Regions from separate parts of the Pseudoalteromonas sp. SR41-8 genome, predicted to be linked through region 2. Evidence: predicted binding sites of a transcription regulator. Region 2 holds the regulator's gene; each other region holds the start of a gene.

Region 1 (10,988 bases), on a different contig from region 2:
AAAACCTACATCTGTTAGCTTATCTAAAGGCTTGATATCTTCTTTTTTATAACTGATATTATCCTCGACTTTATCAACAAGTAGTCCTATATGTGGGTTTCTACCATCTTTAGTTGTGAAAATGATGATTGGTTTATAATCTAAAATAATTTGTTCTTTGGCTGATTCGAACAGTCTAATTAATTGCATAAAATTGCTGTTTCGCTCAATATTTAGGTCAATAAGAGCTTGCTTTGGATTGCCTTTTTTTACTAGTTCAATTAGCTTATTAGCACGACTATACAAGCGTGCATGAGGGATCTTAAATCGTTCTATAATTGCTTTAAGATCTTCATTTTCGGTTTTAAAGCTGCTGTACCATTTTGCAAAGTTAGATTGCTGAATGTCAGTGTTGTGGTTAAAAGGTTGATTTTGGTTAATGCTATTTTCAAGTGCGAAAAACCATTCGTGTTGTTTTTGTTCCCACTCACTAAATAAATTCACTAATGATAAGTTGGTAGCTTGTGTTGATTGTTTGTTGAGAATAATACCTAGATCAAATATTGGAGTGGGGGTTTCCATATAGTCTTTAACACCAATAAAACTTTTATTGTCGTTAGGTAATGAGGTTAAATTATCTTCAAAGCGTTCAGTTAAAAGTATGTCGAGAATTTTTAATGAAATTGTTTTCTGGCCTACTCTAAAATTAATTAAGTCCATAGTGTCCTCACCTCCTAAATATATAGCTTAATAATAGAACATTATTTAGAAAGCGCAGCTATTTTGTTAAAACACAGAGCGATAGACAGTATGCTTATTCTTATCAGTTTTATTGACGAATAACGCGTTTATTTGTTTATCTTCACTAAAAATAATATTTAGGCGCTGCATTAAACAATTATGTTGCAGTGGTTGCGGGCAGCGTTGTGCTGCGGCGCTAAACACCATTGCATTGAGATAGCCTTCAAAGTGCAGACGACTAGGTGTGCTAACTTGCGCTGCAGCCATATCTTTGAAGAATTCAGTGCACCAATAAGCGTTACATTTATTAGGGTTAGGAATTACTTCGGTCGCCATAAGTTTACTGGGGTATTTTAGGCGAGCAAATAAGTCATTGCTTGAGGCAAAAGATATACTGGTGTAGTCAGGCATAAACTGTTGTTCATATGCGCTATTTATAAATTCAGATAATGGTTTGTATGTGCCGACTAAGCAAATGGCAGTAGCACCGCTGGCTTTTAGTGCTTTGAGAGCACCCTTAATATCATTACTATTTCGTTGATAGCGAGCGACTTTAACTGGCTTTAGATTGTGTTTGGCGAGCGATTCTCGCAATCCAGATTCTACTACAAGACCAAATTCATCTGCTTGAATTAAAAACCCAATACGTGTGTGATTGTTTTCTTCGACTAGGTATTTTATTTGCTCGTCAGCTTCATCATCGTAGCTAGCTCTTATGTTGAATACATTAATTGTTGGCTGATAATGCAAAAATTTAGCGCCGCTGTAAGGCATTAAATATGGAATTTGCAGTTGTTCAAGGATTGGTAAAACAGCAAAGCTTGTTGGAGTTCCCATTGCACCGAATAGCGCATCTACTTTGTCTTGATAAATAAAGCGACGAGTATTACTTACTGCGCGTTTTGGTTCATAACCATCGTCGGCGACTATTAATTCTACGTGTGCTCCGTTGATACCTCCGTTTTTATTTAGCTTGTTAAAATAGATATTACTACCTAGGTAAAGTTGTTCACCAATTTGTTTGGCAGGTCCTGTTAACGCGGTAGACATGCCTAATTTTATCGCTGGCTTGTTCTCGGCATAGGCGAAATTGCTATGTGAAAATGAAAAGAAGAAAAGAACGCTAAGGTAATTTTTTAAGTAAGTATTGTTCATACCAATTAGTAACAGCCTGTTTGAATAGTTTATCGAGTGATTTTTTACCACGGATCTGTAAAACTATTTGTGCCTTTTGTGATGACCAGTTTTGTAATATTAGTCTAATAAAAAGACATTTGGTATTTTCATCGCAATTAGATAAGCTGCTTGGTGTGCACCAAAGTGTCCGCCACAATAAAGGTTTGATGGTAAAAATTTGGTAATCTGTTGTTAGTAATGCAGCTAGACGTGTATCTTGGATGTTATCAGCGTTATGTTGAGCACAGTCACGCAGTACTTGTTCGACTAATTGTTGATCTAACTGATTGAAATGATCAAGTAGTTGCAATGCAAAGTCTGATTGAAAATCAGTTTTCAGATTTTTAATTAGCGAGCTGCGATCAGTTAAACTTTTAGCCACAAGAGCTGCATGTTCTGCAGTCGCTTTATCTTGCATAAAGCCTAGTTTAACTAAACTAAACCCCGCCATTTGCCAAAACTTGAGTAGGCTCGCATTAGCGCCAAAACTGGCTCCAAACCAGTCACAGCTTGATGCTAGTTGCTGTTCACAATGAGCAATAAGTTGTGAACCAATACATTTACTATGCTGTGATGGAGCTACAGCAATGCGCACAACACGAGCACACAACCTTGTTAGTACGTCAGCATTAGCACTTAACTGTGCTAATGTTTGCGCCATCAAATGCCCCTGTGGGCGACGTTGACCACTAACAACCTGTTGACTCAAGTCTGCGGTTAAACCGCCTTCAATCGCAATTAGGCATACTGCAATAATAACGCCTTGTTGCTGACATACAAAGATGCGTTGCTCTGTCGCGTCGAGTAAGTGGCGCAAGTCATTCACGCTAGTTTGATAATGCGCTAATGCTAATAGCCCAATGACTTGACGCAGTAGTGCTTCATTTTCAGCAAGGTGTTGGGGAGTCAGTTCAGAATAGAGCAGAGCGCTGGTGTCTAGCGTAATATCTTGATAATCGGCGTCAAGTGCTAACAAATTACAAATATGCTGTTCTAGCGGATCATTCGCTGCGAAGCGAATTGGTTGCTCTAGAGTAACACTATGCATATTTTTATAATGTTGCTCTAGGTAACGTTTGAATTTTAAAGTATACCCGCGGCCATTCCCTTCATAACCTACCATAGTGCTGGCAAATATAATGCGGGGATAATGCGTGAGCATTTTAATTAATAATGGTACTGGGATCGCAGCAGCTTCATCAACCAACAATACATCACAGTCAGGTAGTTCATTTAGTAATTGATCGGGTGCAATATAATGCAAGTTGGCGAGTTGTTTATCCCGAGTTTGATAGCTTAATCCTCGTGCTGCGGCAAAGTGTTTAAAACAGCTGTGTAGGGCGTTAAACTGCTGTGCACAAATGAGTATTTTTTTATCGTTAAGTGTTGCAGCAGCAAGCCCTAAAGCCGCCGATTTTCCGCGGCCACGATCTGCGCTGATCAATAAAGGGCGATTGGCTCTACCGTTGGCAGTTCTAATGATTTGCTCGATGCAAAATTGCTGTTCAGTTAGGTTTATTTTACCTGCTAGCTGGCTTGTTTCTGGTAACGTTTGCCAGCCTGATTGTTGGCTGAGGTGCAGATACAAATTACTCTGGAGTAAGCGTGCAAAGCGTTGGTTAAAATAACTCTGCTGTTGTTGTTGAGCAAATGATTGAAAGGCGGTCAGTGCTGGGTCACACCAATAGTGTAAATCATCAAGTTCTGGCAACAATACAATAAATAAACCGCCAGCCTGAACAGTGCCACTAAGAGCAGCAAATTTGTCTGGCACTAAGCCACTAAAACCGTCATAAATAACATGCTGAAATTCTTGGCCAAGAATTTGATGAGTATGTTCAGGCCAGCTACTGTCAGTGAGTTCGCCACTAGTTGATAATACCTTAACAAGCGGATGGCAAAGTTGCTTGAGTAACTCATTAGCCTGTTGATAACACCAGTTTTGTTCGCCAGTAATGAGTAGCAATTGCCTATGTTTAGCATAGGCAATTTGCGGTAGGATATTACTTATTAACGAGTTAAATGGCTTGTAGTCGTGCATAAACAGTTACTAACCACTTACTACCAAAGTCATCAAAATTCACTTGTACGCGAGATTGAGCGCCACTGCCTTCGTAATTAATAACCGTTCCCATACCAAATTTTGCATGTAATACGTGTTGTCCTAAGCTAAAGCCACTTTCTTCAAATACGGCATGACTAACTGATGAGCTAAATCGTCCTGCTGCGGGTGGTCGCGATACTTGAGTTTTAATACGAATTTCTTCAATACAATCTTCAGGCATTTCACGTAAAAAGCGTGATGGACTGTGGTACTTTTCTTGACCATAAAGACGGCGGCTCTCGGCATGGCTAATATAGAGTTTTTCCATCGCACGAGTCATCCCGACATAACAAAGACGACGCTCTTCTTCTAACCGACCTGATTCTTCATTACTTTGTTGAGATGGGAACATGCCTTCTTCAACACCAACCATAAATACGAGTGGAAACTCTAAGCCTTTCGCTGAGTGCAACGTCATCATTTGCACTGCATCTTCATGTTCTTCAGCTTGACCATCACCGGATTCCAGTGAGGTATAAGCCAAGAATCCTTGCAGTGGTGAGCTAAACTCTTCATCTTCCGGGAGTTCGTATTGGCCACAGGCGCTGATCAGCTCTTCTAAGTTTTCTACCCGGGCGCGGCCCTTTTCGCCTTTTTCTGCTTGATACATCGCCATTAAACCAGATGTTTGAATAGCGTATTTCGCTTGCTCTTCTAAAGTGAGATCACCAATTTTATCTTCAATATGTTCTACCAGTTCAACAAACTTAGTAACAACCGTCGCCGCACGTCCTGATAAATGTTGTTGTTCTACGATGGCTTTGGCGGCGTACCATAATGGCAATGATTCGCTACGCGCACAATCGCGAATATGGCTTAAGGTTTTATCGCCAATGCCACGAGCAGGAGTGTTAATCACTCGCTCAAATGCAGCATCATCCTGACGATTACCTACGAGCCGTAAATATGCCAGCGCATCTTTAATTTCCTGACGTTCAAAGAAGCGCATACCGCCGTAAATGCGGTACTTCAAGCCTTCTTGTAACATGGCTTCTTCAAGTACCCGCGATTGCGCGTTACTACGATATAAAATCGCCGCATCTTGTAGGGCATTACCAGCGTTTAACCAGCTGCGTAATTTGCTGCTTACAAAGCGCGCTTCGTCTAATTCGTTAAAAGCGGCATAAACAGAAATAGGTTCACCATCATTGCCATCAGTCCAGAGGCTTTTACCCATTCGGTCTGAGTTATTTTGAATAAGTGCATTAGACGCTTTTAGAATAGTGGCAGTAGAGCGATAGTTTTGTTCAAGGCGAATAGTTTCGGCTTTAAAATCGGTCAAAAAGCGCTTAATGTTTTCAATTTTAGCACCACGCCAACCGTAAATACTTTGGTCATCATCACCTACGATCATGATGCTGTTGGTATCGCCGGCTAATAATTTAAGCCATGCATATTGAATGGTGTTGGTATCTTGAAACTCGTCTACTAGCATATGGGCAAAACGTTGCTGGTAGTGACGTAGTAAGGTTGGATTATTTTTTAGTACTTCAAAACTACGTAATAAGATTTCGGCAAAATCAACTAATCCTGCTCGATCACATGCTTCTTGATAAGCGGTGTAAACTTTAAGCATCATTTGTTCGTTGATGTCGTAAGCTTGGATATCTTTGGGGCGCAGACCTTCATCTTTCTTGGCGCTGATATACCAGCCAAACTGTTTTGCAGGCCATTTTTTGTCATCAATATTCATGGCTTTTAATAAGCGTTTGATCATTCTAAGTTGATCATCAGAGTCTAAAATTTGAAACGCTTCTGGTAAGTTTGCTTCGCGATGGTGGGCGCGCAATATACGGTGTGATAAGCCATGGAAAGTACCAATCCACATACCACCTACTGGTGCTTGAAGGGCTTGTTCAACGCGCGTGCGCATTTCTTTAGCTGCTTTATTGGTAAAGGTTACTGCAAAAATACTATAAGCGGAGGCTTGCTCAACCTGCATTAACCATGCGATACGATGAACGAGTACTCGAGTTTTCCCAGAGCCTGCGCCAGCAAGCACCAGCATATTTTGGAGTGGGGCTGCAACTGCATCCCGTTGTTTATCATTTAAACCGTCGAGTAATTCTGAAACGTCCATCATCACGCCTTTTCAATCAATATTAAAAGCAGTATAACAGGTGTTTTTGTTAGGCTAAATAAAATACTGTTTTTATAACCAGTTAATTTAATACATAGTCTAAAGGCTTTAAAAACTTAATGATTCATTTATAGTCATTTTTTAGCTAAGCTAGATCAATGGTGTGAAGTGATATCGCCAATTTGACTTATATTTAGTAAAAATCACGATTTTAGCTAGTTCTTCGTATTACCGTTGATTTTAACATATTGATTTTTAATAACTAAATAATTGGCATGAAGAATGTAAGTAGATAAGAATAAAATTAAATTAATAATTGAGGTTAACATGGCAGAGCAAGGTTCAGGCGGTAATGTTATCGCAGCGATTTGTAATATATTTTTCCCAGGTTTAGGGCAGTTAGTTCAAGGCCGGATCATGGCGGCAATTGGTTTCTTCCTAGCGTGGGTTATTAGTGGCGCGCTTATTTATGTTGCGATTGGTTTTATATTACTGCCGATCGTCTATATTTGGGCAATCATTGATGCCGCGCGGTTTAGATCTTATCGGTAGCTGTATCACTTCAAAGAATAGCGCTTTTTAGCGCTATTTTTGTCACTGGCTTTATTTATTCAGCACTGACTAGGGTATAATCCCGATCATTAGTTGTATTTAGGTAAAGTTATGGAATACCAATTTATACGCGATCCAATAAGTGGCCTGCGGATTAAAATTAGCAGTGAACATGCGGTTATTGGCCGTTGGTTAAATGAAGAGATCGGCAAAGACAAAATTGCTATGGTACAAGCTTTAATAGCCTCAGTATCAAGTAGTTTTGAGCCGTTAACGCTACAGGGCCAAGAAATTGATTTGATCTTAAATAAAGATGAAGCCATTTTTGAAGCCCATGCCTTGCACCAAGACTCTGAAGATTTATTTGCTTATCAAGATGATGAGCTTATGCTCGAGGAAAATGGTTTAAGTAGTGGCTGTGGTTTTGAAGATTTTGTTGATCTGATTAATTCATGGCAAGAATTTACTACAGGTAGGTAGCCGTCAGTTTTCAGTTAGCAAAATATCCTCGGGTGCCGCGTAATGAAATGCCCTTAGCTATATTGGCAATATTTGTGTTAGCGACCTCTGCGTATTAACCACAATCAGCACGTAGAATCGATTTCATCGAAGAGTATTTATCTGTATTATTAACTACAATTAAAAAATAGTAACCGGAAGAGATATGTCTGCCAATTTAAATAAACTAGTGGTGATGCTAGAAATGCAAAATGCCATGAACACCAAAGTTCATGATCAATGGTTTAGCCAAGGCTTTGAATGGTATCGCGCTATTTGGGTTGAATGCGCTGAAATGCTTGATCATTACGGTTGGAAATGGTGGAAAAAGCAAACTCCAGATACCGAGCAAGTTATTTTAGAATTGGTTGATATTTTTCACTTCGGTTTATCGTTACGCATTGATGGTGAGACCAGTTATTTAGATCTTGCTAAGCAGTTGGAACAACAGTTAAGTGCACCGCAACAAGCTGATGATTTCAAACAAACGTTAGAAATTCTCGCCGCGTCAGCCGTCGCTGAGAAAACCTTTAACGCCGCAGCCTTCGCTGGATGTATGGCGCAAATAGGTATGGATATTGATGATTTATATCGAGGCTATGTAGGTAAAAATACGCTTAATTTTTTCCGCCAAGATCATGGTTATAAAGATGGTAGCTACATTAAAGAATGGCATGGCAAAGAAGATAACGAGCATTTAGTTGAGGTCGTTAAAAGCCTGAATACGGAACATGCTGATTTTGCAAAGCTTGTATATCAAGGCTTAGAGGCTCGCTACCCTAAAAATTAAGGCAGCATGTCACGAAAATCAGTGACGCTCAAATAGTCACTGATTTCATTGTACGGTTGTTTACTATCTGGGTTTGCAACCGCCAATAAATGGCCAATACCATATTCTTTTGCGGCGTTTAGTACCGCTAAACTGTCGTCAACGAACAGCGTACGCTGCTTATCAAAACCTAAATCGAGTTGTACTTGCTGCCATAAGCTTTGCTGCTCTTTACTCACACCATATTGATGAGTCGACACCACACCATCTAAATAGTTATCAATATTGGTTTTTTCAAACTTGAGCATGACACTTTCCGGGTGTGCGTTGGTAAGTAAAATCAACTCTTTACCCGCTTTTCGCAACGATGTTAAAAATGCAGGTACATCCTCACGCATTTTAATGAGGTGCTGATGCTGATATTTTAGCTCCATAATAGGTAAATTAAGTTGTTGTTCCCAGTAATCTAAGCAATACCATTGGATTTGACCGCTAACGGCTTGATAGCGTTTTAATATATCCGCTTGGGCTTGTGCCAAACTAATATTCTTTGCGATAGCGAGTTGCTCAGGGATCACTGTCAGCCAAAAGTGATTATCAAAATGGAGATCGAGCAAAGTGCCATCCATATCTAGCAGCACAGTATCGATTTTTGACCAATTTAACATAGGAATTTCATCTTATAGGGTTTATTATTGAACTAACTGCCATGATAGCAAATTAATGCCAATGACACAGAAAAAGCACCCAACACCACCACAAATTCTTCGCATCGAAGTTGTTGCTAAAAGCCGATTATTTACGGTGGAATCACTTGAATTAAAATTTTCAAATGACGAACAGCGTCAATACGAACGGATCCGCGGCGGTGGCCGAGGGGCTGTAATGATAGTGCCATTAACAGCTGATAATGAATTACTGTTAGTACGAGAATATTGTGCTGGCACTAATGATTATCAACTAGGCTTCCCAAAAGGCTTAATTGATCCTGGTGAAACACCAGAACAAGCAGCAAACCGAGAATTAAAAGAAGAAGTTGGCTTTGGTGCTGAGCAACTTCAGCCACTTAAAGTGGTTTCAATGGCACCCAGTTACTTTAATGCGACTATGCACATATTGTTTGCGCAACAACTTTATCCGCAAACTTTAGTTGGGGACGAGCCAGAACCATTAGTGGTTGTTAAGTGGCCATTAACCGATTGGCAGTCATTATTACAACAATCAGACTTCACCGAAGCACGAAGCGTTGCAGCTTTGCTATTATTAACTAAGCATTTAGAATCAGGAGCTGCGAATGATTGAATTACTTGAGCCATGTATTGAGCTTGCGCAAAGCGCTGGTGCTGCGATTATGGCTATTTACAAGAAAGATGATATTGGCCAGCAAGAAAAGTCAGATCACACACCTGTCACTAAAGCCGATTTAGCCGCTAACGATGTGTTAGTTGCTGGATTAAAAGCACTAGCGCCAGATATTCCTATTATGTCAGAAGAAACACCAATCCCTGCTTTAGCGGATAGGCAAGATTGGCAGCGCTATTGGTTACTCGATCCAATGGACGGTACCGGTGAGTTTATTTTAGAAAGCGGCGACTTTGCGGTAAATATCGCTTTGATTGAAAACAATCGCCCAGTGCTTGGGGTGATTTATTGGCCAGCGAAAGAGACAACTTACTTTGCCAGTTATCAAAATGGTGCATTTAAGCGTGTCGATGGCGTAGAGCAGCAGATCAATGTTGCCACTCCAGATAACTTAACTTTGGCTGTTAGTCGTCGTCAAAAAATTGAAGCTGTTAGTCAATACTTGAACGCGCAGTTTACAACAGTTGCTGTAGGTTCATGCTCTTTAAAAGCATGTATTGTTGCTGAGGGTAAAGCTGACTGTTTTTTACGGATAGGGCCAACAGGTGAGTGGGATACGGGAGCATCGCAAATAATTGTTGAAGAAGCAGGTGGCTGTATTACTGATGCTGAATTTAATCCATTAACCTACAATCAGCGTGAGAGTACAGAGAACCCTGACTTTATAGTGATGGGTCACCCTGATTGGGAGTGGCAAAAAATGATCAGTCCACACCAAAGAGCGCTTTAATTACTCTGTTTGTTTGCTTTTTGTTCGGTTGAACAGCTTTAAGCAGTTTAACTGTTGCATTATAATATGATTCCTATACTATAGCGCTCTCTTCGAAACAGGCTCGCAAATAACGCGAAACCGTTGAAAAAGAAATTACAGGCGCGGGATGGAGCAGCCTGGTAGCTCGTCGGGCTCATAACCCGAAGGTCGTCGGTTCAAATCCGGCTCCCGCAACCAATTCTTTTTAAGAAGCGGTTACTGTAAACTCTAGGTGAGAGTTAAAAATCACTAGTCGATAGACTTAAAATATACAGGCGCGGGATGGAGCAGCCTGGTAGCTCGTCGGGCTCATAACCCGAAGGTCGTCGGTTCAAATCCGGCTCCCGCAACCAATTTTTATTGGAAGCCAAGTTGTCATGTATAGCAACTATAAATAAATCTGCAATTTCAGGCGCGGGATGGAGCAGCCTGGTAGCTCGTCGGGCTCATAACCCGAAGGTCGTCGGTTCAAATCCGGCTCCCGCAACCACTGAAATCAAGTAATAATGAATCGACACTCTATATGAGTGTTTTTTTATGTCTAAAATTCAGTGAAGATCTTGATGTTGCTATATAACCCGAAAGTCGTCGGTTCGCTCTCCATAAACTCAGGCTCCCGCAACCATTGAAATAACAAATTCTATTAAATCGACACGCCTAAAGCGTGTTTTTTTATGTCTAAAATTCAGTGAGTGCAAAGATTGGGCTACTCATAACCCGAAGGTCGTCGGTTCGTTCTTCATAAATTCTGGCTCCCGCAACCACTGAAATCAAGTAATAATGAATCGACACTCTTAATGAGTGTTTTTTTATGTCTAAAATTCAGTGAGTGCAAAGATTGGGCTACTCATAACCCGAAGGTTGTCGATTCGTTCTTCATAAATTCTGGCTCCCGCAACCATTGAAATCAAGTAATAATGAATCGACACTCTTAATGAGTGTTTTTTTATGTCTAAAATTCAGTGAAATAAATAGC
Region 2 (10,988 bases):
TATTAGAAGTTGCTGCTGAGCGTATTCACTTCGAGGTGTTTGGCCCACATCAAGATATTTAATGACGAAACTAAATGCAGGTTTTAAGTGAAAAGGCGCGAAATGTGCCTTTTTTATGGTTTTGGCTATTTAAAGTACAGCATTGCTATTTTTCGCTGCCAAAGCTTGGTTTTGCCATGCGGTAAATAATTTTTGTTGCTTGTCGGAAATTTTTAAACCATAGGTTTTTTGCATATAAAAATAAGCATCGGCAATGCGTTTTCGTGCATAAAAGGGCGGCTCTACCACACGCTGTTTAAAATCTACCTTTACTTGGCAGCGACCATATTGGCTTGCATTACCTGCAATCATGCCAAAGCTATAATTAGAGCGGTCTGCGTTTATTTCACCAATTGCCGGAGCGAGATTATTTATATCAGCTTCCATTTTCCGAAATTGCGCACTGACTTTAATGCAATTTTTTCGGCCGCCATCTTGCCAGCATTGTAGCTGGTGACCAAATTCCCATGCAGACACAATATGTTCCCACTCAATCCGAGTTGCGCGCGCATTTGGTTTGCCTGAACGAGTAACCGCATTGCGAGGCACATAACCACATGCATTTGGGTCGGGCACCAGTTTTTTACCTTGGCGTTTAATATTACAGCCACAATAGAGGCTGGTGGCGTTATCAGGAAGGGTTTTGATGAGGTGTTTTTTTGCGCTGTAAAAACTGGTGAATTGTTCTGCATAAAGGTTAAAACTCACACAACACAATACCAGCGCAATAATTAAATGCGGCATATCCAATCACTTTAGTGAACTACAGGAAGCGCTAGTTTAGAGCGATTATTCAAAAAGTAAATCGCTTAACTGTGTGATGTAGTGGGAATTTTAACTCATCTACAAGGTAAGGTTAGCTACTTGGGCGACGGGAAGTACGTTTTCTAAAACGGATATTTTGTAGTAATAAAATAAAGCCAGTTAAACAAAACAATATGCTACTGGCTGCAAAACTAATTAATAATGGGTTATTAAAATCTTCACGTTGATCATAGTCCATTATGTGTAACATCCAGAAAAAATCGAAAATTCGCCAAATTGTGCTGCGAACAGTAATAACTTGGCCACTATCAGCGGATAAATATAGTGTGGTGTTAAACGTATCGTCAAAATTTACTTGCCAAATATTTTCTTTAAAGCCAACTTCGCGAGTACCTTTAGCTAGTTTGATCGCGTCTGTTACTTGCGCATTAATTAATAGATGAGCTTGGGCATTGGCAATAATTTGCGCTTTACTCGGTGCTACCAAAGGACTGCCAGTAACTCCGTTAAAGCTGTACTCACCGTTACTGTTGCTCACAATAATGGTAGGGATTGTTAAAAAGTGACTATAACTAATTTGTCTTGGTTGAGTAATTTGTGCAACGATATTATCAACTGAGGCTAGATAATCAGCTTGTTTGAATGGGTTATTTAATTGCCGCGCAGCTAAATGTTTACCGTGAACTTTTTCAAGCGGTATAGCACTCATAATTAAACCACCGAGTAACCATGCAAAAATTTGTAGCGCTAATAAGTAACCTAACCATTTGTGAAACTTACGCGCATGTTTAAAAATGCGTTTATCCATAGTGACTACCTGTTTGTTATTAGTGCGGTATTCTATAAATTATATTGAGTTTGCCAATGTGGCAAATTGTCGCATCAACAAAATAAAACTAGCTACTCTAGATTTGGTATATACGCAAAATTAGGTTAAAGTTTGCGTTGTTATTAACGCAGGGTAAAAATGAAACAATGTCGGAAATTCAATTTTTAAATGTAGATCTAGAGCTTGAATCAAAGCAAGATATTAGTTTGTTAGTTGCAGACTTAAAAAAAAGTGCTGTGGTTTTGCATTACGATAAAGATGAGTACCGTCAACTAGCACGTATTGAGTCTAATGAAGACGTTATCTCACCAGATAAAGCGATTAACCACTTATGTGAGTTAATTGAATCTTGCTCACGCAATGCATTAAAGCAGTGGTTATCATGCTCAAAGCGCACCTTTGATATTGGCTTTGAATCAGGCACTTCGCCAAAATGCTTTAATCAAGCGCTCAGTGCCGATACTTTATTGCGTATTTCTGCTATTGGCGCAGGTATTGAAATTACAATTTATCCACTTTCAAGTTAGCCTTTTCGCTCTACAATTGCTGCGGTCATTCTTGATACGCAGCACAGTTCTCCACGACTATTGGTGATTTTTATTTCCCATACGGATGTACGCTTGCCTAAGTGTAGTGGTGTTGCTATCGCGGTTAATATACCATTACGTGATGCTTTTAGATGATTGGCATTGATCTCCTGGCCAACACAATAAAACTTTGTAAAATCAACAGCAAAGTTTGCAGCATAACTCGCCACCGTTTCTGCAAGTACAACATTTGCGCCGCCATGCACCATACCCATAGGGTTATGATGAGCTGGGATCGCGGGCATCGTTGCTACTAAATAATCATCGCCTATTTCACTTATTTCAATGCCCATGGTTTTCATCAATGTGCCTTGACCACTTATGCCGTCATCAAGTTGCTTACATTGTGCTAGGGTGATCGGTTGATACCAAATACTCATCTGTCTACCTCACTAAGTTATTTACTAAATCAGTCTACACTTTTAAACATTTTCCTACAGTTAAGATCATAAAAATAGATAAAATGTACCTATATTATCTAACTGTTAATGGATCTTAAGGATGAAAGTAAAGGTATTTGGATGTGGTGCAATATTATTAATGAGCCTTGTTGCTCAGCCGGAGGCTGTTGCTAGTACCAAACATCAACTCGATATTGGTTTTACCGATTTAGCTGGTTTAGATGAATCTTTTTTAGGCGCACGGTACCGATATTTTGCGCAAGATCTTGAATCTTTGACTGGTCCATACGAGCTAAAAGCGTATTTAAATCAAGTCAATAATTATGCTATTGGTGGGTTTGCTAATGATGATTTTAGCTATTTAAATGCCGATGCTGCCATCTATGGTCCCGCAGGATTAGTTATTAGTGCCAGCGCGCAGCGCCTCTGTGAGGATAATAGCTATTGGCAAAATACTGATTATTTAGTGAGTGCCGCTGTTGGTAAGCAAATGAATGAGCAGTTACAACTAGGGTTCAATGTATATTACAGTCGCTTAGAGCGCCATGATATGTGGTTTGGCAAAGATAATGAAAGAGTCGCGGTTGAATGGACTTATGCTCCTTATGTTCGTTGGACAAATATAGTTAGCAATCAAGGTTGGGATTTAGAGCTAAAGCAATTGGCAGGGCGTTATCGTTATGTGCAGGGGCAGGCGGTTTATTATGTAAATCAAGCATGGTCAGTGGGAGTCGTTGCTAATATTCGTAATCAGAAAAATCTAAAAGACAACTATGAACTGCAAACGCAATATTGGTTTAATCAACATGTAGCATTAAAGTTTGGTCTTGGATCTGCGCTTGATTCTGGAAGTGGTTTAAATAGTATGAGCTTGTTATTAACGGCGCGATTTTAAGCCAATTTATATTTGCGATTTTCAGATAACTGTATATACTCACAGTTAAATGTACTGTATGGAAAACCAGTTGTATGCGCCCATTAACGAATCGCCAAGCTCAAATTCTCGAACTTATTAAAGTTTTTATTAAAGATACCGGTATGCCGCCAACCCGTGCTGAGATTGCGCAAACGTTAGGTTTTAAAAGTGCTAATGCAGCGGAAGAACATTTAAAGGCATTAGCGAAAAAGGGCGTTATTAAAATGAAGCCCGGTGCTAGTCGAGGTATTCAGTTAGTTGAAGAGGATGAGCCGGAACAACTTGGTTTACCTCTAATAGGCAGAGTTGCCGCTGGTGAGCCTATTTTGGCAGAGCAGCATGTTGAAAGTCATTGCAAAATAGATCCACTCTTGTTTAAACCGGCTGCTGATTTTTTACTGCGTGTGCAAGGCATGAGTATGAAAGACATTGGTATTATGGATGGCGATTTATTGGCAGTACACAGCACTCAAGTTGCTGAAAATGGCCAAGTGGTGGTTGCCCGTGTTGATGACGATGTAACAGTAAAACGCCTTGAAAAAGCAGGTAAAAAAGTTTTTTTACATGCTGAAAATGATGAATTTTCACCGATTGAAGTGGATCTTGAACATGAATCTTTCAATATTGAAGGGTTAGCTGTTGGGGTGATCCGCAACGCTGATTGGATGTAAATTTTTTGATCTATATTTTGCACCAAATTGGTGAAGTTTGGTGCATTTAATTTTTTACCGCTTTAATGGCTAGATTTTATACTTAGCTATAGCGTCCTAAGCCCTATCAAATCTACTTGTCAGCTACTTTTAGCCCTCTAATATTATCCCTAATTACAAAATAACGCGCTGATTTTTAGCTGTTATTTATGCACCAAAAAAGAATTTAATTGCTCTTAAAACTTGCTAATTGTTCATTTTTTAACTAATTGGTTAATACACTGTGTTAACAGCTACTTTAAAAGTCTAACAATTTTGCTCAATAGCATAATTTAGGGTTGCGTTAATATTCAGTAACAATAAAAAATAACGAATTGGCGCGAATAAAGCTGTGCCGCCTTTTCGCTTTGCGTTTTGCAATAGCATTTAAAGGAGCCGTCACATGGGTAAATTGAGCTCTACCTTGTGGCTTATATTGTTTGTTCTACCGCAGCAAGTATTGGCTAATAGCCAGTTTAATATGCGTAAGGGCGTAACAGATATAAGTAATGATGTTTATCAGCTGCACATGACAATATTTATTATATGTTGTGTGATTGGGGTCATCGTGTTCGCCGTGATGTTTTGGGCACTGATCCACCACCGTAAATCTAAAGGGGCAAAACCAGCCCAATTTCATGAAAGTACTAAAGTTGAAATCCTTTGGACGGCAATCCCGTTTGTGATTTTAATTGGTATGGCAATTCCTGCGACAAAAACTTTGATTGCAATGGAAGATGCTAGTAAAGCTGATATCACGATTAAAATTACTGGTTCTCAATGGAAATGGCATTATGAGTACATGGGTGAAGATGTTGAGTTTTATTCAATGCTTGCTACACCTCAAGATGAAATAACTAATCTTGCAAATAAAAACCCTAATTACCTGCTTGAAGTTGATAAACCTTTGGTGTTGCCAATTAATCAAAAAGTACGATTTTTAATGACCTCAGACGACGTTATTCATTCTTGGTGGGTGCCTGATTTTGCAGTGAAAAAAGATGCTAACCCTGGGTTTATCAATGAAACTTGGACCAGAATTAATGAAGAGGGCATTTATCGAGGGCAATGTGCAGAACTATGCGGAAAGGATCATGGCTTTATGCCTGTGGTGGTTGAAGCTAAATCTGAGCAAGCATTTGCAAACTGGCTGAGCGAAGCTAAGCAGGCAAAAGCAAACGCTGCAATTGCTGATGCTGCATTATTAGATCAAACATTACCAAAAGAAGAATTAATGACACTCGGCGAGCAAGTCTATATGGCCAGTTGCGCTGCGTGTCACCAACCAACAGGTATGGGCTTACCGGGGGTTTTCCCGGCGCTCAAAGGCAGTCCGGTAGTATTAGGAGATATTAAAGATCATATTGATGTAGTGCTTCATGGTCGCCCAGGTACCGCTATGCAAGCATTTGACAAGCAGTTATCAATCAAGCAGCTAGCAGCTGTGATCACCTATAAGCGTAATGCATGGGGCAATGACACTGGGGATGTAATTCAACCGAGTCAGATACAAGCCGCGATTGATGCAACTTCGGAGGCTAAATAATGAGTAGCGTAACAGAGCAACAACATGATCAAGCTGCACACCATGATGGACATCATCATCCTGCGAAAGGTTTTAAACGCTGGCTTTATACTACTAACCATAAAGATATCGGTAGCTTATATTTAATTTTTTCGTTGACGATGTTTTTAATTGGTGGCGCCATGGCGATGGTGATCCGCGCAGAGTTATTTCAACCTGGCTTACAGTTAGTAGAGCCTCACTTTTTCAATCAAATGACCACAGTACATGGCTTGATCATGGTATTTGGTGCCGTTATGCCGGCCTTTACAGGATTGGCTAACTGGATGGTACCACTCATGATTGGCGCACCAGATATGGCATTACCACGGATGAATAATTGGAGCTTTTGGATTTTACCTTTTGCTTTTATTATTTTACTGGCATCCCTGTTTATGCCAGGTGGTGGCCCGGCATTTGGCTGGACTTTTTATGCACCACTGTCAACAACTTACAGTAACGATAATACCGCATTATTTGTTTTTGCTATTCACATCATGGGTATTAGCTCAATTATGGGCGCAATCAATGTGATTGTAACTATCGTTAATTTACGTGCGCCAGGTATGACTTGGATGAAGCTGCCGCTGTTTGTGTGGACATGGCTTATCACCGCTTTTTTATTGATTGCTGTGATGCCGGTATTGGCCGGTGCTGTGACTATGGTATTGACTGATAAGTATTTTGCAACCAGCTTTTTTGATGCTGCTGGGGGCGGTGATCCGGTGATGTTCCAGCACATATTTTGGTTTTTTGGTCACCCTGAAGTGTACATTATGATTCTGCCAGCCTTTGGCATTATCTCGACTATAGTGCCGACCTTTTCACGTAAAAAATTATTTGGTTATGCCTCTATGGTATATGCCACATCTTCGATTGCTTTACTTAGCTTTATAGTTTGGGCGCATCATATGTTTACCACAGGTATGCCTGTCGCTGGCGAATTATTTTTTATGTATGCAACTATGCTGATATCGGTGCCAACTGGGGTCAAAGTATTTAACTGGGTAGCCACCATGTGGCGTGGTTCGATTAGTTTTGAAGTGCCTATGTTATTTAGTATTGCGTTTATTGTGTTATTCACTTTAGGTGGTTTCTCTGGGTTGATGCTGGCGATTACTCCTGCTGATTTTCAATACCATGATACTTATTTTGTGGTGGCGCATTTTCATTATGTGTTAGTGACTGGGGCGATATTTTCAATTATGGCCGGGGCGTATTATTGGCTGCCAAAATGGACGGGAAATATGTTCAATATCACCTTGGCTAAATGGCATTTTTGGTTGTCGTTAGTGAGCGTGAATGTATTGTTTTTCCCTATGCACTTTGTTGGTTTGGCCGGTATGCCACGCCGGATTCCTGACTACGCACTGCAATTTGCAGACTTTAACGCGATTATTAGTATTGGTGGCTTTGCTTTTGGTTTATCACAATTGTTATTTGTGGTTGTAGTATTTAAGTGTGCACGAGGCGGCGATAAAGTGCCCGCCAAAGTGTGGGATGGTGCTGAGGGTTTGGAATGGGAGGTGGCATCGCCTGCGCCTTATCATACTTTTGAAACGCCACCGGAGATTAAGTAATGAGTCATGCACCACTGCTTAAGCGCTTAGTTTTAATATGTCTTGGCATGTTCGCTTTTGCGTTTGCTTTGGTGCCGTTGTACGACGTTTTTTGTGATGTAACAGGCCTTAATGGTAAGCCTTCGTTAGAGCAAGCAAAGCAAAGTACGAGTGTTAATGAGGCACGAGAAATCGACGTAAGCTTCACAACTCATGCGCAAAGTGGAGCGCCATTTGAGGTGCAATCACATGAGTATAGTGTGGTAGTAAAGCCCGGAGCTATGCGCGAAGTGCTGTTTAGAGCAAAAAATACCAGTAATGAAGATAAAGTTATGCAAGCGGTACCGTCGGTGTCTCCAGGCAAAGCAGCTAAGTATTTGCATAAAATGGCTTGCTTTTGTTTCGATCAACAACCTTTGAAAGCAGGTGAAGAAGTGGAATTTAAACTGCTTTTTTATGTTGATACGCAATTACCTGAAGATGTTGAAGAGTTAACTTTGTCTTATACCGTGTTTGATATTAGCGGGCAGATAGTGGCTAGTAATTAGGTTGCCAAGCTAATAGCTAATTAGGAGCAAACAAAATGGATAAAAATTACGAAAAATATTATGTTCCCGCGCAAAGTCCGTGGCCAATAGTTGGCGCATTTGCGATGTTTTTTATTGCTGTTGGTGCAGGTCTTACCGTAATGCAAGCAAGCAGCGGCGGTGGTGCTGGCCATTATGTGCTTTACGCAGGAATTGGTGTGTTGCTGTTTATGCTATTTCGCTGGTTTAAAAATGTCATTGAAGAGTCTGATCAAGGCTTATATTCAGCGCAAATGGATCGCTCGTTTCGTCAAGGCATGAGCTGGTTTATTTTCTCTGAAGTAATGTTTTTTATGGCTTTTTTCGGTGCCCTTTTTTATGCCCGGATGATCTCTGTGCCTTGGCTTGGCGGCGCCGGAAATAATGCCATGACCAATGAGGTACTGTGGCCTACTTTTGAAGCAATCTGGCCATTAGTTACTACACCCGGTGGTGGTACGACACAGGCTATGGGTTGGCAGGGATTGCCGCTGATCAACACATTAATATTACTAACCTCGTCGGTTACCTTACATTTTGCTCATGTAGGCATGGAGAACAATAAGCGTGGGCCATTAAAAGTATTTATGGCACTGACAATCGTATTAGGGGTCTGTTTTTTAGGGCTGCAAGTCGTAGAGTATATGCATGCTTATCAGGATTTAGGACTGACCTTAGATGCTGGCGTATATGGCAATACTTTCTTTTTACTAACCGGCTTTCATGGCATGCATGTGACCTTAGGAACTATTTTATTATTAGTCATGCTGATCCGCATTTTAAAGGGCCACTTTAGCCCAGATAAACATTTTGCGTTTCAAGCCGCAGCTTGGTATTGGCATTTTGTTGATGTGGTGTGGTTGTGTTTATTTGTGTTTGTATATGTGCTGTAACTTTATCAATTGGTGATGAGTTACTGTGGATGAAACCTAGTTTAAGGGCTGCAATAACAACCACTAAGACGATAACAGAAAACAGCACACGACGGCCTAAATAGTGAGACATAGGCCGTCCATCTGTTTTACCCGATACCATAATAAATAAGGCACGGAACAAGTTAAAAAGTATAAATAGTAGCAACAGTACGATAATAATTTTAATAATCACTGGATCACCTTTATGCAGTTAATTTTATGGCGTAAACAAAAGCTTAGCTCAATTATTACCATTTGCGTGGTAACCATTGTGGTATTGGTGTGTTTACGCCTAGGGTATTGGCAATTACAGCGAGCTGAAAGTAAAACTGAGCAATTAACACAAATAGCAGCCCTGCAAAGTCAGGGAGTAATGAGCTGGCAGCAAATGCAGCAACTGCCTAGTGATTGGAATAAAACGGGCTTGCAGATAAGTATCTCTGGAGTGCTAGATACGCAGCAATATTGGTTGTTAGATAATCAAGTTTACCAAGGTCAGGTTGGCTACGATGTACTTACCTTGCTGCGTTTACAGCAAAGTAAGCAAACTCTGTTGGTGAATTTGGGTTGGGTTAAAGCACCACTTACTCGCCAGCAACTCCCTAGTATAAACCTACCATCGACTCCTTTGGCAATGACCGTGCAATTAAAGCAAGGAAAGCTCAGTGGCTTTACTTTGCAAGATGCACAACACAAGACGGATACAGCATGGCCCAAGCGCGTACAAATTATCGATTTAGCATTGTTTTCACAGCAAACAGGTCGCGACATGATTGACTTTATTGGTTATCGGCAAGGTATCGCGGATGAGATTGCTGCGCCGCATTACCAAGCTGTGGTGATGAGCCCCGAAAAACATCAAGCCTACGCAGTGCAATGGTTATTGATTGCGATTGCCTGCCTTGTTATTGCTGTATTTGCTTTTAAAAAGAAGGAATTACAATGAAAAACAATCCGTTATTAATATTTATTGGCTGTTGTTTAGTGCCTTTAATACTGGCGTATTTGGCGTTAAAGCTTGAGTGGATACCTAGTGCATCGAGTAATAAAGGGGAATTTTTAACACAGGAAATAAAACTACAAGATTGGAAAAAAACGGAGCATAAACAATGGACTATTGCTTTAAATCACCCAGCACAATGCCAACAAGCTTGTGCACAGCAGTTACAAGCACTAGAGAACCTCTACATCGCTCTTGGTAAAAATCAAGGTAAAGTCGATGTAGCCATCCTTGGCCAGACACAGCAAAAAGAGCTGCCATGGCGTCAGTTACCTGAGGTTGATGTACTGCAACCAGCTAGTTTATATCTAATTGATCATATGGGCTTAGTGGTCTTGCAGTATCCTTACCATAGTGAGCCACAGCAAAACCGTTTGACTCAAAAAGGACTGTTAAAAGATTTAAAAAAATTACTTAACTATTCGCGTTCTAGCTAAATTAAGGAGTGCCAATTATGTATAAAAACTATAAACATTTGGTATTAGCCACTTTTATGTTATCGATCTTAGTTGTTGGCTTAGGGGCTTATACGCGCTTGAGTGATGCCGGATTGGGTTGTCCGGATTGGCCCGGTTGCTATGGCTTTTTAACGGTACCCAAGCATGAGGCTGATTTAGCCCATGTAGAGCAAACCTACCCTGATATGATGTTCGAAACCGCTAAAGCGTGGAAAGAAATGATCCATCGCTATTTTGCCGGCACGTTAGGTTTACTTATTTTAGCGTTATTTATATTGGCTTTATTAAAACGTCAATATCCAACCACGCCAATTAAATTACCCTTACTATTACTAATACTGGTGGTGTTCCAAGCGGCTTTAGGGATGTGGACCGTCACCATGAATTTACAGCCGCTGATTGTATTGGGGCACTTATTAGGTGGATTTAGTATTTTATCATTGGTTACATTATTGTATTTACGGCTAACGGCAAAACCAATTTTTGGCGGCGACGCCCCAGCTCGGCGTTACTTTAAACTTAGTCTAGTCGCATTAGTGGTGTTGGTATTGCAAATAGCGCTAGGCGGTTGGCTTGCTGCTAATTATGCGGCGCCGCACTGCAATGGCTTGCCATTGTGTAGTTACGGACAGCCGTTTTCATTGAGTAGTGTATTTCAGTTGCCATTAGAGCAAAGTACTTATGAATATGGTGTACTTTCA
Region 3 (10,988 bases), on a different contig from region 2:
CTGATTTGAATGAAGGTGCTCCTTCAGGGCCTAGCGCTGAGCAACCAGGCGACCGTTATGCTCTGGGGGTAACGGAACTGAAAGATAATGATATTCATGAGCTCATCGAGGCATTTGTTCGATCATCGCAACGAGCTTATGACGCAGGCTTACATGGTGTTGAATTGCACGCAGCACATAATTTTTTACTATGTAACTTCCTCAATCCCCAAGTTAATCGACGCACTGATCAGTGGGGAGGCAGTATACAAAATAGAGCTCGGTTTTTGATCGAAATAGTGCGAGGGATTCGTGCACGTATGCCACGTAAGTTCCTGATAGGCGTACGTCTATCGCCAGAAAGTTATGCCAATGTGGTTGGGATCGAACTAGAAAATCAGTTAGCTGTCACCCGTTTACTGGCAGCTGAGGAAATTGATTATGTGCATTATTCAATGGGCAATACTTTTAAATCAGTTAACGGCAAGGTTGGCACTGACTTGTTGACTGAGTTAAGTAAAGCTAATCCAGCCAATATTCCTATGATGGTAGCAGGAAAAATTCAAGATGAAAAAGACGCTAAGTTGGCATTGGCTGGTGGCGCAGATTTAGTGGCTATTGGTACTGCCGCATTAGGTAATCCAGACTGGGTAAAGCGAGTCAATGAGGGCGCTTCACTAATTTATCCGCCATTTAGCGAGTCATGGATAGCCGAGCAGGGGTTCAGTTTTGAGGCACTGAAGTACCTAAGGTCTATGACCGGTGTGCTTGAGCGAGTAAAAGAAGCATGATGTCTGATTGGGCGTTGTTGTTGATATTTATTCCGACCTTTTTCCTGATTTCAGTGTCACCAGGTTTGTCTATGATGCTTGCCCTGAGTTACGGTGCCAGCTTGGGCGTAAAAAGGGCAGTTTGGGTCATTTTTGGTGAGGTTTTTGGGGTATCACTTATTGCTCTAACAGCCCTACTGGGTTATACCAAAGTGCTGGTTGAATTTCCCGCAGCTATGCAATTGTTCAAATATGTTGGTGCTTTTTATCTTATATGGATGGGTATTAATGTTTGGCTGGATGCAAAAGTTAATGCAGCTACAGTGCAAGTTGACAGTGATAACATTGATTTAATGTTGCGCGGCTTCTTAGTTTCGATTTCAAACCCTAAGTCCTGGTTATTTCTAATGACATTGCTGCCACCTTTTATGAACTCAGCTTTGCCATCGGGTCTACAAACGTTACTTTTTACAGGCTTGATCGCACTAATTGAATGCTTAAATTTACTCATCTATGCTTATGGAGGCCAAAAAATTAACAGATTGCTACTAGCTCGAGGGCAAGGTCAATTATTAGGCAGGATTTCGGCGTTGATGATGATTAGTATTGCAATCTTTTGGCTTATTAGTAGTTATTGATAATTTTAAACTATGAGATTTAATCATCGTAAATGAGCAACTCATTTAATCCTACACCTAGAGCCTTGTGTTATCAATTGACGTTTTAAGTTTTACGATTAAGAGTTATGCTACACATTAGTGTGTTAGGGAAAAGATAGGGATGTTGTTACATATTAAAGTGATTTATCTAATAACTACACATATGAGCGAGCTGAATTAGCTGTAAGCAGTGAAGCTACTTATAATTTATTTAAATTATAAGTGTTTAATACTTAAATAAATTAAATGGTCGGTATGGAGAGATTCGAACTCTCGACCCCTGCCACCCCATGATGTGACGCTATAATGAGTTAAGTTATTGTAATTTATTAATTATAAATACAATTAACTGATTTTATATACAGTTTATTTTGCAATTTTTATCATTTTTACAATTCAATAAAATCAAGCGGTTAGGGCGCTTGTTACAAATCGAGTATTTAAGTTATCAGTAAAACTCAATATAAACAACTCATTAGAAAATCTTAATCAAAAGCTTCACTTTCCTTAGCAAGATACTTTACCTTTCCAAACTCGCTCACTAGGCTTATACTGTACAAATAAACAGTGTTTTATTTTGGTGTGTGTATGTTTGTTATTCCTATTTATATTGATGCGGGTATTACTGGTTTTGAATCGCCGGCAGCGCAATATAAAGAGCTGGGCTTAACTTTGGATGGATTACTTATCAAGCACCCAGATGCTACTTTTATAGGTGTAGCATCGGGGCAATCTATGCAGGGGGTAGGGATATTCGATGGCGACCTGTTAATTGTCGATCGCGCAGTTGATGTAAATACAGGTGATATTGTGGTTGCCACTTACAATGGCTGCTTTGTTTGTAAAATAATCCATAAAGAAAAGCGTTTGTTGATGTCGGCATCAGATGACTATGCACCAGTTTATATATCACCTGAAGATGGCTTTTGCTTAGAAGGAGTGGTTACAAGAAGTATTCGCTTGCACAAGCCTTGTGTGGAGTTTCTCAGTGCCAAATAAAAGACATCATACTAAATTTATATGTGCTTTTGAGAGTCAATGACCTTGTTTTATCAAAAATCCAATGGAAATCTTAAAGTTAGCGTAAAATAATTATCTTCGAAAGTCGAATCGGTCATCACGGCAAGACTTTCTAACTGGTCTACAATTGCTCTTAGCCCATGGCCTCGAGAAGGGTCTTTTTGACTATTTTCTTTTGTCAATGTTCCTGCTTTATCCTCCTCACTAGGAAAAATTTTAACCTTGTTTCGGAAAAAAATGTTTATGTGACTGCCAGATTTTAAAGATGCTGTTATTTGCAACACTTTATCACTGCTATGCTGACTAGCATTCCCAAAAATTTCACTTATTACTGAATATGAAACAAATTCAGGGATGGGTATAGGAGGCATCAATTCAACACTTGGATGAATATATACTTTTAGATCATTAAATTTATTACTTAAAAACTTAACTATCTCAATAAAGTCTACTAATCTATCTTGTTTACCATATAGATTAGTTTTTTTATTATCTATATGTATCAAGTTATTAGCTTGCTCTATCGTTTCTTCACTAATATCTAAATTTAGCTGTGACTTTGCACTTTTCAAAAAACTTGATGTGTCGTATAAATAAAAAGATTTTAGGTTCGGTAAACTAGAGTAGATCTCATTTAGTAGTTCTAGTCTGGCGTTTAAGTTTTTACCTCGTTTTTTGAGCCACCAATCTTCCTTCACATCCCCAGTAACTAAGACCAGATGTTCAATACCATCAGATTCAGCTTTTTTTATTATTTCTCTCCATAGCAACAAGTCACCATACTTTCTAATGAATTCTAGTTCACCAACAAAGTAAGAACCATCTTTTTTAAAATCTAGGTATCCAGGTGGGATTTTTTTTTGGTAGCGGTCATCGGCTGTTTTATAAATATCATTAAGCTCATCTTTAGTAAAAGCTTCACCTATTTTTCCTTCAAAAATATTGAGAACAACATCTTTGAATTTATCTTTTTGATGTACATCGGGATGTTTTTTTTCTAAATCGTTAAGTTCATTTATGAACTCTTCTAAAAAAACTTTACTTTTAGAAATCCTTTCATCAGTTATGAATTTATCAGGCTCTATGACTGAGTGCCTCTCGTTCAATTTAAGTTTGTCTAATGAGTTTTTTAAATCATTTATAGCAACATCGAATTTTGAGACTGCCTCATCAACTAACTTTTTAACTTCATTAAACCTTCCTTTTTGATCACCTATTGTAGAGTGTCTATTATTAAGAAACTCCAATATCACTTGAAAGCCAATCCAAACTCGTGGATTAAAATCTTTTGAGTTAAGTACCTTTATTAAGTCTGCACTTGCCGATTCAGGCAGTCTGTACAAATCTAGAAGTACATTTGAGTCGAATACAAATGTGCCCTCTTTCCAGATTACATCAAAATCTATTTCTTCTGAGTCTTGGTGTGTTTTTAGTAAATTATTAAAGGTGTTCATTTCTATCCATGAGAGTTTTTATGTAACTATTAATCATAGTAAAAATTTTTTAGTTGAAATACTAGTCAAATAAGCAAAGTACATCGTATTATTGGTTTGATGTGTATAAAGCTTAATGACGTTAAGGTTAATATTTCCTAGGTTGTTTGAAAAAGGTATTGCTTAGAATGTGTGATTACCAGAAGTATTAAGCTGCATAAACCTTGTGCTGAATTTGCACATAACGCATAGAGTGATCGCTTGTATTGCAGCATTAATAATTATATATTGTTCAAAAGTTATTACATACGGACGTGTAGTATTTAGTTATTTTTACTCTATAATGCCGCGTCTGTTTATCACCTTGAGGCGCAATTTTGGATAAGAATAATAATAAAACTAAGTATGTGTTTGAAATATCTTATGATACGTCAGAAACTAAAGACCACACCATTGACGCTGAAAAACTTGGCGCCGCAATTATCAGTACATCAAAAGCGCTTAAAAATGCCGACAAATCATTGAACGGTGAAGAGTCAGACTTAGAGCTGGATGTAAAAGCTCATTCTGAAGGGTCGTTTGTTGTTGAATTTGTAACGTATCTTAATGCAGCTGGCATAAACCCATTAACTCTTTTAGGTTTTGCAGGTGGTGCAACAATTAGTTCAATGACAGTACTAGGTGCAATTGCCCAGATTAAATCACGTACAATTAAGCTGACAGAAAAGACCGAATCAGGGAAAACAAAACTACATTTTAGTGATGATGAATCATTGGAATTAGACGATGATGTGGCTAAATTAGTATTAAATAGAGAGCTTCGCAAAGACTTAGATACAGTTATTAAAGCACCTTTGGAAGGCACCACAGACGCTAAATTTAAGATTACTGATCAAGATGGTAATGAATTGATTTATGAAAGTGATGACGTTCAAAATTTCAAAACGCCGGCTAAAACTGTAGTAGATGAGGTTACTGAAACAGAAGAAACTAAAGATATTCGATTTGTAAAAATTAACTTTGAAGGTTCGAGTGGTTGGCAAGTACGATTGCCTGACGGTGATGTCGTTACAGCTAAAATGTCAGATGAGGGATTTTTAGCTAGAATTAAAGGTAATGAACAGAATTTTGTAAAAGATGACTTATTCAGCGCCATTATTAAGACGACTAAAAAGCACAGAACAGGTAATAGCCCAATTTATAGCAAAGAAATAAAACGTATTTTACGTCACAGAACTAGACCAGAAGCGAAGATCATAAAAGATAATGAGTGAAACTGAAGCATATATACAATTAATCGCGATGGTGGGCATTTTACTATGTCTACCTTACTGCGGGTATGTGTTTTACAACATAGGTAGATGGTTAACAGCTAAACTTTTTCCTCCTAAGTATTTAACCATCGAAATAACAGATGAAAATGGCACTGTTCGATTTGAGCGGATAGATTTGAAAGATGATGAAGAGTTAGTAGAAAAGCTTTTATTAGCAAGGGGGGCTTCTGAAAGATAATACAAAAAAAATAGGAGCCTTTATTGCTGGCGCTAATACCGTTGCGTTAGCAATTTTTCAATATTGCTACTCAGAGTCAGATTTTTTAAATGTTTTAACAGTTTGTACTCCTTTAGTTATAACTGTAATTGTGTATATAGGCGACTGGGGGCTAGCGATGTTGAATATCCAAAGCCCTGCATTGATGCATGCGAACAATAAGTTAGACAAGCGAATTGGATATTTAACTAAAAGGCGTAAAGAGGCCGAAGACATGGGTATTTGCACTAAAAAAATTGATGCTGAATTCCAAAAAGCTGTTATCGCTCAATCTAATTTAATGGATGCTAAAGAAATTAAATAGTCTAGTCCCATTACATTCTCATATCTATATTATTCAAAATTAAATTCAAAAGAAGATTTAAGTAAGTTATGAGTAAACAAATTTCAAAAAAGCACCATTTTATTCCACAGTTTTATATAAAAGGATTCTCTGATCAGAATAGTGACGTATTTTTATTCAACAAAGAATATAAGACTATAGGAAAATCCCCTAAAAAACCTTCACAAATTTTTTATGAGCATGATCTTTATACGTTGAATCAATCTGGTGAAACTTCATTACTTATAGAAGACAGTTATGGACAATTAGAAAACATGTTTGCAAAAGTAGTTCTCAAGCTCGAAGAGTGCTCCAATGAATCGCTTTCTGAACTTTTGAATATGAAAGAGTTTTCTAATTTTTTAATTATGATGATGTCAGTTCAATATTGGCGAAACCCAAATCAGACTATTAAAGCTAATATATTAGCGGCAGATCTTGTCAATATTTATGAACAATCACTAGAAAAAAATAGGGAGGTTATTCCATTTACGCGTAAGGATATAAAGTTCTATAAAAAGAAGTGTAAGAATAAAGCCATGCAAAAATTTATACAGTTTTTCGTTCTTCCGGTTATAACTTTTAAATTCCATCCAGAGCAATTGAAAGGTTTTAGTTTCTTGGTATCAGAGCCTGGGAATGACTTTTTGTGTTCTGACAATCCAGTAATTATTGACTCAATTGATGCAGAGTTTAATTTTGAGGGCGGGGCTTTCTTTCCGATTAGTAAAACCTATGCATTATCAAATAAAAAGTTTCAAGGGATGGGTGAAGTTGATGAACTGTTATTACTTAACGCTAAAAAGAAAGTAATTGGCTCTTCAAAAGAGCGGCTTCAATCACTATTAAAACTTCTGTAGGACCTATTAATAAATAAAACCCGCTGATTAGCGGGTTTTTTTATGGGCTAGCGTTTGTGGATCATTCGGCTTAAGCGTTCGTTGGCCGCTTTAGCTATTTGGGCGAGTTGGTAGGGTTGTATTTTCATACTCTCGCGTAGGATGCCGGGGATTTTATCGAATGAGGTGACCATATCTTCAAGCGCGAGTGCTTGGGTATGGGTGGTTTGGCCATTCTCGATAGTGAGCATGATTCGCTGGTAATCCAGTGGAGCGGGTGCTTTGGTGATGGCCTGTTGTTGCTGGGCGTCAAATGCGCGGATCACTTGTAGATGAAACTTAGGGCTTATCCACATGGCGTAGGCGTAAACCAGTTCTTTGCATACCCAAGTTCCTATACCACGCTTAGTTTCAACGGGGTTGTCCATATCTGGACAAGTTGAGATTTCGTTTATTAAATCTTTAGTTTGTTCAAGTCTCAGAAATTTCACTGGTCGGTTTTTATCTAGGCCACCACTTACTTGGTGTAAATCATTGATTGAATAAAGCCCGTCATGCAAACGGATCTGTTTTGATAAGATAGATAGAGTAGTCATGTTAAAACCTTTTTGTTGATGTTTTAAAAACATCACCTAAGGCTGCGAATCCTAGTGGTGATGCTCTGAGCAAGGTTCGCAGTATCGGCCAAAAAGGAATCCGACCAGCCCGAAGGCTGCCTCACCCAGAGCACCATAATGATGGCGCGACTAGGCACCGCTCACAAAAAACACGCATAAGTGTATTGGCGTGTTGTGAGCGCCTTTTTGAACTTTCGAGCTGCGACCCTCGACACCAGATTTTGCTGGTGTGGGATAAGTATGGGCTGACTGTTATTTTTTGTCAATATCATGCTTTATTTTGCCGTTGGTGGTTTAGCTTAGGTTTACGGTTAAGTTGGGCACTTGCACCCATTCTATTTGCTTGCCGAATTCGGTGTAGACTTTGGTTGATTTGCTATCTGAATGGCCCATGCGTGTTTGTGGGTCCCAGCCCTGGGCTTTTATTAGTCGTGCTGAAAGGCCGCGTATTTCATGGTAGGTTGGGCGTTCTTCTGGTTTTAGGTTGCTGTATAGGCCTAGTTGGTCGCGTACGTTTGAAAATTCGCGGCTGATGTTTTTGCTGACTATTTGGGTGATGTGGTTTACCAATGCACTGGTTGGGTTTGAGTTCTTTTTAGGGAGCTTGTGCACGACGTATGGCGATACGGTGTTGTCGCGGCTGTTGTCGATAATGGCTTTTATTGTGTCGTTGATAGGTATGATCACATGCGACGCTTCACTTTTATAGGTTTTTTGGCGGTGTATTGCCAGTTCACCATAAATTTTACCGTATTGGTCTGTGAGTGGTTCTTTATACCAAATGCAACCACAGCGCCCTGGTTCTGCTTTTTTTAGTTTGTATTCTATGCGCGATACTTCGAGTACTGCGTGGGTGGTTTGCATGGTTAAGTCCATGGCTGTTTTTAGCCAGAGTGGGGCGGCGGCGCGTATTTTTTCAAATGCGTTTACGTCCAGGGCTTTGCGCTTTTTGGCTTCTTTTGGCTTTTTAATTTTAAGCGCTGCTGGGTTGGTGGTCATGTGGCCTGTGTCTTTGGCGTAGTCGAATACCAGTTCAAGGAAGCTTAATTTGCGATTGTATACATTGTTGCTGGCGCTTTGATGAAAGTGGTTCATGTAGTCGGTAACATCACTTAGGGTGATTTCTTCGCCTGGCATGGTGAAGTATGACTTAACGCGTTCGGCGTCGTTTAACCACGTAGATACAACACTGGTGCCGGGCTTTTTATCGGCGGTCATGCGCTCAATTATTTTATCTACTAAGCTGCTAAAACTGGTTTTTGACGCGGTATCGTTTATTAGGTCGTCTAGTAATGAGCCGCCGCGTTTTATGCGGTTGTACTCGTTGGCAATGATGATTGCTTCGGTACGGTTTTGGCTGATTATTTTACGCTTGCCGTTTACCAGTTTGAGTTGATAGCCGGCGTTTTTATCAAAGTATAAAAACGGCGGCAGGTCTCGGTTTTTATTAAGTCGTTTTCTTGGTGCCATTTTAGCTGTTCGCTGCTAGTTGCAATGCAATTTCTTTTGCTTTTGCATGCGTTCCTGGTTGTTGATCTTCGTAAATATACACTTGTTGCCCTGGGCCTACCAATTCACCTTGTACATAGCCGGTTGCTACCCAGTCACGAAGTGATTGATAGCTTGGGAGTGAGTCGTTGTGAAAGTGTTTTTTTGCCCAGCAGCGGGCTTTCATTAATTTAGGCTTTTTCATAAGTCACCTGTTTGCAGTTCGTCTAAGTTAGGTAGCGCATCAAGCGCTTGGTTTAGGTTTTCAAATTCATAGTTTGTTCGATCACCTGGCGTACGAATGTCAATAATTACGCCGTCGTCATCTTCTATTATGCTGATCACTTTTTTAGCCATGTTGGTTCCTTAAAATGCTAAGCGTTCTTGCCTTGGCTGTTTTGCTGTTGGCCTGTTATCAGCATCAACCACTTCTATAAATGGTTCTTGCTGATATTGGTTGCACAGCTCTGTTATGAATACTTGGGTGCCGTGGGTTTGGCAGTGGCCATAACGGGTTTTTGTTTTAGCTTGGCCGCGCCAGTCTTTATGCGGGCAGTGCGGATCGTCGGTTTTGCCAATGTGTTTATAGGCCTGACAGCTAATGCAGGCCTTTGGCATGGTTATTTTATTGATAAGCATTTAATTAAAATCACTTTGGTTTTCATGGATCACTTTTGTTATACACGCTAAAGCACAGCTCATAATTCCCATTTTTACTACGTAATTAAATGGAAAGTCGTCTACTTCGTTGATTTCAATTAGGGCATCACGCTCTATTTTTAAAACTTGTATTTGTTGTTTTTCACTGAGCTTCAAAAGTAGTTCGTCTGTTACGATAGGAGTTGTATCGTTGATATTTATTACGTTACCTGTTGCCATTGCTGCTCTCCTGAATAAGTATATTTGGGCGCTTAAATAACAATGCGGTGTTCTGTAATTGGTTGATGGTTACTGTACGGCCATCGATGGCGATTACTTTTACTTTTTTAACCGGGTGTTGTTCTTCAATTATGGTGTAGCGCTTATTCTTTCGTATGCTTCTTAAACATGCTTCACCATGTTTGAACGATTGGCCAAACTCGCGGGCTATTAGTAGCTCTGTGTAAAATAGCCCTGTTTCGAGCATTCTCTCAGCTGCTTGATGCGTATTCATTGGCGGCTCCTATGCGGCTTTTTTGGTTTGTGTTGGCTGTGCGCTTTGCACAGCGTGTTTACGTTGGTAAAACTGGCGAATGCGTGCTCGTTGATGGGCTACGCAGTTGCGTTTAAATTTGTGCATTGTTTTATCCTTCAGTTGGTAAAATTTTGTTTTATTAGCTACGGTCATCAATATTGCTAGTTTAGTAATGACTATTGCCAGGGCTTTAAACCGAGCTTTAAGCGCTGTTCGTTCCACTTTTTTACCAGTTCGCAGGCTTCTTTTTTGAGCTTTTTATTAGTTAGTAACTGTTTGATCTCGGCTTGGTCTTTGGCTTTAAAGCTGACCAAGGTTTCGAGCGTTGCTTGCTCAAAATCGGTCATTACGCTGCTAGTAATGCTTGCTGTGAACGGGTGTTTTCAATAAGACTTAAAAACGCTTTGGTGACACACAGGTCGCGCTTGGCGCTGGCGTTTAGTGCCCATGTGCCAAGTACGGTTTGTGTATTTAGATCGACAAATACGATGATGCAGTATTTGGTACCTGATTCGTAAATGCGTAGTTCTTCACCTTGCATACGCTGGTTCATAAAGTGAATGCGCTGCTTTAGTTGGTTGATGATGAGTGCTGTAAATATGTTTAGCATGATTGTTCGTCCTTTTTCCTGTTGTGTTGTTGGTTGCTTACGGCAACCACTCGGCTGGGCTAGTTGGGCAAGTGCGCGCCAGCAGGTTGTGACACTTTCCCTGAGTTACGCTGCGTGTGGTGGTGGCTCAGGGTATGGGCTATTAGCTGCTTTTTGCTCGGGTATGATCAATTGAAATGGGCATACCTTTTGCGCTTGTTTTAGCTTGTGAAGTAACGGGCCTGTTGCGGCGTTATTTCGGGCTGTTGGGAATAAAAATACTTTGGTCATTGCTATTCTCCTTGTGCCGTTAGGCTGCTAGTAAGTCGTTTTGTAGTTCACGCAAGCGGCGTAAACGGGTGGTGCGAACTGTTCGGGCTACCCGAATAGTTCTAAAGCTGCGTTCTAGGTCGTTATTTGCTGCGCTAATTAGGCAAAGCAGTATGCATACTGTGTAGCGCAATACGCCTTGCTTGATTGCTTGGTGTACTGTTTGACGCATGGAATGGGTGTTAAATTTAAAGCTGAGCTCGTTACATGCTTGGCG

Evidence for each region. Region 2 encodes LexA, which represses DNA repair genes until DNA is damaged. Its sites were predicted from a motif close to TACTGTATNNNNATACAGTA; they were not measured.
Region 1: a site for LexA is predicted at 6,145-6,164, ahead of uvrD (DNA helicase II). Genes of this name have one in related genera too.
Region 3: a site for LexA is predicted at 1,959-1,978, ahead of H5162_RS03855 (LexA family transcriptional regulator). Genes of this name have one in related genera too.

Annotation. Positions count from the first base shown of each region.
Region 1 is NZ_JACJEE010000036.1:32,955-43,942, reverse strand. It holds gene H5162_RS18395 (chemotaxis protein) at 1-699, opposite strand, end outside; gene H5162_RS18390 (ABC transporter substrate-binding protein) at 766-1,770, opposite strand; gene H5162_RS18385 (GNAT family N-acetyltransferase) at 1,844-3,937, opposite strand; gene uvrD (DNA helicase II) at 3,915-6,080, opposite strand; gene H5162_RS18375 (hypothetical protein) at 6,408-6,632, shown strand; gene H5162_RS18370 (YacL family protein) at 6,744-7,112, shown strand; gene H5162_RS18365 (dUTP diphosphatase) at 7,297-7,920, shown strand; gene yrfG (GMP/IMP nucleotidase) at 7,917-8,567, opposite strand; gene nudE (ADP compounds hydrolase NudE) at 8,629-9,201, shown strand; gene cysQ (3'(2'),5'-bisphosphate nucleotidase CysQ) at 9,194-9,991, shown strand; tRNA gene H5162_RS18345 (tRNA-Met) at 10,134-10,210, shown strand; tRNA gene H5162_RS18340 (tRNA-Met) at 10,289-10,365, shown strand; tRNA gene H5162_RS18335 (tRNA-Met) at 10,426-10,502, shown strand.
Region 2 is NZ_JACJEE010000016.1:15,178-26,165, forward strand. It holds gene hmpA (NO-inducible flavohemoprotein) at 1-62, shown strand, start outside; gene H5162_RS12195 (endonuclease) at 130-783, opposite strand; gene H5162_RS12200 (hypothetical protein) at 896-1,612, opposite strand; gene H5162_RS12205 (hypothetical protein) at 1,780-2,160, shown strand; gene H5162_RS12210 (PaaI family thioesterase) at 2,157-2,600, opposite strand; gene H5162_RS12215 (hypothetical protein) at 2,722-3,516, shown strand; gene lexA (transcriptional repressor LexA) at 3,591-4,208, shown strand; gene coxB (cytochrome c oxidase subunit II) at 4,630-5,772, shown strand; gene ctaD (cytochrome c oxidase subunit I) at 5,772-7,370, shown strand; gene H5162_RS12235 (cytochrome c oxidase assembly protein) at 7,370-7,897, shown strand; gene H5162_RS12240 (cytochrome c oxidase subunit 3) at 7,933-8,808, shown strand; gene H5162_RS21520 (DUF2909 family protein) at 8,708-9,022, opposite strand; gene H5162_RS12250 (SURF1 family protein) at 9,035-9,775, shown strand; gene H5162_RS12255 (transmembrane cytochrome oxidase associated protein) at 9,772-10,266, shown strand; gene H5162_RS12260 (heme A synthase) at 10,284-10,988, shown strand, end outside.
Region 3 is NZ_JACJEE010000003.1:180,804-191,791, reverse strand. It holds gene H5162_RS03865 (NADH:flavin oxidoreductase) at 1-770, shown strand, start outside; gene H5162_RS03860 (LysE family translocator) at 767-1,387, shown strand; gene H5162_RS03855 (LexA family transcriptional regulator) at 1,997-2,407, shown strand; gene H5162_RS03850 (PIN-like domain-containing protein) at 2,461-3,882, opposite strand; gene H5162_RS03845 (hypothetical protein) at 4,239-5,135, shown strand; gene H5162_RS03840 (hypothetical protein) at 5,128-5,373, shown strand; gene H5162_RS03835 (hypothetical protein) at 5,531-5,716, shown strand; gene H5162_RS03830 (DUF4238 domain-containing protein) at 5,785-6,594, shown strand; gene H5162_RS03825 (KilA-N domain-containing protein) at 6,642-7,169, opposite strand; gene H5162_RS03820 (recombinase) at 7,485-8,660, opposite strand; gene H5162_RS03815 (hypothetical protein) at 8,662-8,883, opposite strand; gene H5162_RS03810 (hypothetical protein) at 8,880-9,035, opposite strand; gene H5162_RS03805 (hypothetical protein) at 9,045-9,317, opposite strand; gene H5162_RS03800 (hypothetical protein) at 9,318-9,557, opposite strand; gene H5162_RS03795 (hypothetical protein) at 9,544-9,831, opposite strand; gene H5162_RS03790 (hypothetical protein) at 10,029-10,199, opposite strand; gene H5162_RS03785 (hypothetical protein) at 10,199-10,462, opposite strand; gene H5162_RS03780 (hypothetical protein) at 10,568-10,732, opposite strand; gene H5162_RS03775 (LuxR C-terminal-related transcriptional regulator) at 10,752-10,988, opposite strand, start outside.